Regions from separate parts of the Bacillus sp. KNSH39 genome, predicted to be linked through region 1. Evidence: riboswitches for the same ligand, from Rfam matches in the RefSeq annotation. Region 1 holds a riboswitch; the other holds the start of a gene.
The links. A riboswitch is a leader RNA that binds a small molecule or an ion and turns the genes downstream of it on or off. The one in region 1 is predicted to bind cyclic di-GMP.

Region 1 (2,478 bases):
TTGGTATTGAATCACTTGATCCATTTGTGTTAGCTGCTCATTCTCTACAAGCTTGCCATTCTCATCAACTATATTTTTTTCAATACTAGGTGGATTATCGTCACCTGAACCGGTTCCCCCTCCACCACTTACGAATACTTGTCCTACTTTTTCTTCAGTTTTAATATTTTTACCTTCTAATTTCACAGTATTTTTATGAGGCTTTGCAGAAGGATTAGTAATCTTTGTTTTATATCTTAAAATATAACCTTTTGAACTGTCTGGAAACTCAATTGTAAATCCAGCCTTTGTTGCATTAATTTTAATGTTAGATAAATCTGCTGGCTTAATATTTGTTGGTGCATAACCATCTTCAAATACAGCCTCTTCTAATACTACGCTGTCTGTAATTAACTCATGCCCAGGTCCTAATGTATCTGTTAATTTAAGATCTTGCATTTCTGTTCCAGTTGCATTTACATATACAAGCCAATCAGCAATCGAAGGATCTTCTTGATTATAAGAACCCCATTTCAATAGATTATCTGTATTGGGCTGTGGCTTCGGTCTCTCTGTCGTATTACTTACATTTACTTCTTTATTGACGATTTGACCATCAACGTTAAATTCTAATGGAATTTCTTTAACACCATCATATGCTTCTAGACCAAAGTAGAATTCTACGAATAAAGAACCTTTAATGTTATTCTTTCCTTCTACGTAATCCCCCATAGTACACGTTAATAGACCCTTTTTCATCTCACATGTACCAACTGTTTTTCCTTCAGCATCTTTTAAAGGAAAACTCATATTCATAAGGTCTTTTCGAAACTCTTTTGGCATATCAATTGTGAATTGATCTCCACTTTTTATTTTTTCTTTAGCTGACCACTTCACTTCTACTTTCATACCATCTGAGGCTTGATACGGTTCAGATGTCGTGCCATCAGTACGGGAAATATTAATTTCGTCCACTGGACTTTTCATCACAGCAGCTTGAATAACTGGAGCCCACACATTCAGCACTGAAAATAATACTAGAAAAACTAATGAAACCATTGAAATATGTCTTTTAGTACTTTTCATTTGCATAGTTCCCTCCTATTTTTTATATTTATATAACAAAAAAAGACCGTCCGGTTGCATCAAAAATGTGCAACCAGACGATCTTAGTAACCAATATGTATTACCGTAGACTCTAAGCTTTGCGGCCTATCCTTTCGAATAGTGTGCTAAAAATATCTTTTATTCTTTTTTTGTTTCATTTTCCTCTTAAACCAAATATTACTATACCGTCTGGACGGTTATAATTCAATACTCTATAAAATTGTTCTATTTTTCTAATAAAAAAAACAATTCACCACTACATTAAAGAAGCAATGGTGAATTATTTTTGCATTATATAGTTCGCATATTCTATTTATATGAATTACTAATAAGAGCTTGAATCACTTTTTCTCTTAACTCGGGGCTTAGTCTTCCAACCCCTAAATATTCCGAATACCATAATCCATCTGCTGCTAATCTAATAATTGTTGCACAAACTGCATCTATCTCATCGTTTTCTATATTCTTTTGCAGTTGCTGAAATGATTGTTGTAATGGCTCAAGTAATTCAGGTTTTAACATGAATGCTGCCATCATACTACTAGATAACTCTTCTGTTCTTCTCTCATTATTTAATCTTTCCTCTACAAAAGAGCGAACCCATCTCCCTTTCCTCTCTGAGTCTTCCGCTACTTTATTGTAAATGGCCCCTTCATAATCCTCTACCCCTCTGACTATCATACCTTCTATTAAAGCTTCTTTATTTGAAAAGTGATACAATAATCCACCTTTACTTACACCCGCCTCTTTTGCCACTGCTTCTAAGGTTAATTTAGCAACCCCTTTACATTGCACAATTTGAGAAGCGGCCGCCAAAATCTTTTGCCGCGTTATGCTTATACTCATTCCTTTTTAAAACCCCATTTCTACTAAATTTATATAAATACGAATCTTATTTTTAATATTGTTCATTACTACTAAGTATTTTCTTTATACAACAAAAGCTTCATTACCTTTGAATTTTTAGTTACTTATTCTATTAAAAATTTCCATATCATTCAATATGATAACATTAAACACACAAAGCTGACTATACATCTATACTTTTGTATTTATTGAAAATATATCCATTAATAAAATTTACCAATTTAGTCCTTCTTATTACCTTATAAGACGGCAGTAATTCTTTCAGCACTAAATAAAAAATGTTATTACTCCCATTGAATTGAGTAATAACATTTCACTTAACAAATTCGCTGCCAACTAGCATCCTTCACATCTTCACTAGTCGGTTTTCTAACTAATCCAATAAAACATTCCTCGCAAGCACCAAATACAATAAAATTTTTCTGTGCTTGTCTTAACGAGACTTCATTTGCACCGCCTTCAAAGTCAGGATTGTTAAACTGTACCTCATCATCTTCCCAGTAACATATATTACAAATTTCATAT
Region 2 (2,478 bases), 1.8 Mb from region 1:
TAAAATTTATAGTGATATTATGAAACAAGAAGTAGATCGGATTCATATAATTGCTACAGAACTTAGTGGATTTGAGAAATCTAAATCACTAGAATCAGAAACTCATAACATACAAGAAATTATTTCTTATGTTATTCGAGTTATGGAAAAGCCAGCTTTAAAACAAGGAGTTTACATACAAGGTATTTACAGTAAAGACTTACCATCAATTACATGTGATGAAAAACGATTAAAACAGGTCTTTTTTAATTTAATCAAAAATGCAATTGAAGCAATGTCAGTTGGCGGAACAATTACGATTAAAGTTACTGTAAAAGATGGAATCATCGTTCAAGTGAAAGATGAGGGATGCGGCATTCCGAAAGATAAAATTCCAAAATTAAATGAAGCCTTTTATACAACGAAAGAAACAGGAACTGGTCTAGGTTTAGTAGTTACAGAAAAAATTATTAAAGACCACAACGGTAAAATAAGTTTTGAAAGTGAAGTTGGGGTTGGAACGACGGTTGAAGTTATGTTACCACTGCATTAACCACAAAAAACATCACTTATTTGGAAGTGATGTTTTTTTATTTTATCTCGCTATTTGTGTATAGTAAAAATCTCATTTTATCGATAAAGAATGTATGATGTGTTTCTAGCATCAAAATGTTTTTTGAAAGTTTTAAATATGGATTTCCTAGAAAAAATTCAGATTATAAAAATTAATGGTTTTTTTCTAAAAAAACTATTTTCTTTTTTGGGTTTTAATGGTATATTCAAAACACGATAAATAAATACCTATATTTGGCACACTATTCGAAAGGATAGGTCGCAAAGCTAAGAGTCTAAAGTAATGAAAATTACTATGATAGTCTGGTTGCAGTTTGGATTTTCACACATAGTTGTATGTATGAAAATCGAAGAGGCAACCGGATTTTTTTATTGTCTCAAAAAGAAAAAATAAATGGGCACACTATTCGAAAGGATAGGTCGCAAAGCTAAGAGTCTAAGGTAATGAAAATTACTATGATAGTCTGGTTGCAGTTTGGATTTTCACACATGTTGTGATGTATGAAAATCGAAAAGGCAACCAGGCTTTTTATTTTCTAGGAATATACACTATGATTGTAAATTTAGCTAGAAAATAAATTTAGTGTTCGAAATATTCGGTATATAGGAAGCGAGGGAGGGAAGTACATTGCAAAAACAAATAGGGAAATTTGGGCGTATACTTCTCGCTGGAGGAATATTATTTACACAAGTTGGTGTGCTAGACTACTCTGCAACGAAAGTTTATGCGGTTACAAACGACGAGCAAGGACGTTTTATCGTTCATATGGATAAACAAGAAATAAAAGTTGATGAAAATGTAGTATTAAAGATTACAAATACAAATAAACAAGATGCTAATATCGAGCTGAAATTATCTAATGAGCAGCTGTTTAATGAAGCAGAAACGAAAAAAATGAATGAAAACAATAAAGCGATTCAAAACATTTCAGTAACAGAAGATCACATTGTAAAAATTGAAAAGAATGAACAAAGTCATTCTATCGGTGACGTATATGTAGTCATTCAAATGAAAAAAGCTGGAGAGTACAAATTTGAACCGATGGTGAAGTTTGAAGGGAATGAAAAGAAAATTGAATCTCCTTCTCTGCATGTTGGAGAGAAAAAAGAGGCTTTACATGTAGCTATTTCTGATGAAAATCCAAAGGTTTCAGAGGAAGTTGTGAAAAAAGAAATCAGTGAAAAAGTGAAAGTATCGGAAGAAAATAAAAAACAAGAAATAAATGCTACTAATGCTGAAATTCCAAAAGAAACGAAGACTTTAGCGAAAGAAAAGGTTAATGAAGAACTCGTATCAAAGGAAAATGAATTAAAAGAGAGCAATAAGGTCAACGAAAATAATCAGGAATTACCTGCTATTCAAGCTGAGAAGGTATTAAAGAGCCAATCTCTACTAGCTGCTAGTCCTGTTACAAGTATTCTTAAATATCCAAATGTAAAGGTAATAAATAATAGAACAGGTGAAGGGCCTTCTATCTCGGGTAAATATGCTTTTAGATTTGTTTGGAGCCCACAAGTAACATATGAGGTAAAGGGTAGTAGCGATGACAGAACTGGTCAAAGTCAATATACATTTAGAAATTCAAATAGAGAACAGTACGTATTAGTAAAAAAAGCTGGTGAATATCAAGGGAAATGGATTGATGTCCGTATTAATATTCAATCTATGACAGCTTCATCTGTAGATGTTAAAACACCAATAACTAAAGGTGATGCAAAAAACTTTTTACAATTATATGGGAACGGAAGGGCAGGACAAACTTATAATGCTTCCTTTGAATTTTATGAGCACGGAACAAGTAAAAAAGTACCATTAACGGCAATGTGGAATTTTAAAAGGATAAATAGTTATAAAAATGTTACGTTGCGTAATGATGGTAGTCATTTAACGAATTTATACGTGTATGATACGAGTTCAATTAGGTA

Region 2: linked by a shared signal. The riboswitch ahead of ACUL40_RS16135 (WxL domain-containing protein) and the one ahead of ACUL40_RS25320 (SpaA isopeptide-forming pilin-related protein) in region 1 are both predicted to bind cyclic di-GMP.

The regions. Positions count from the first base shown of each region.
Region 1 covers NZ_JBQXYO010000001.1:4,922,852-4,925,329, reverse strand. Annotated here, with positions in the region: gene ACUL40_RS25320 (SpaA isopeptide-forming pilin-related protein) at 1-1,071, opposite strand, end outside; cyclic di-GMP riboswitch class I at 1,131-1,223, opposite strand; gene ACUL40_RS25315 (TetR/AcrR family transcriptional regulator) at 1,396-1,932, opposite strand; gene ACUL40_RS25310 (CPCC family cysteine-rich protein) at 2,271-2,478, opposite strand, start outside.
Region 2 covers NZ_JBQXYO010000001.1:3,154,927-3,157,404, reverse strand. Annotated here, with positions in the region: gene ACUL40_RS16140 (ATP-binding protein) at 1-532, shown strand, start outside; cyclic di-GMP riboswitch class I at 779-867, shown strand; cyclic di-GMP riboswitch class I at 940-1,028, shown strand; gene ACUL40_RS16135 (WxL domain-containing protein) at 1,181-2,478, shown strand, end outside.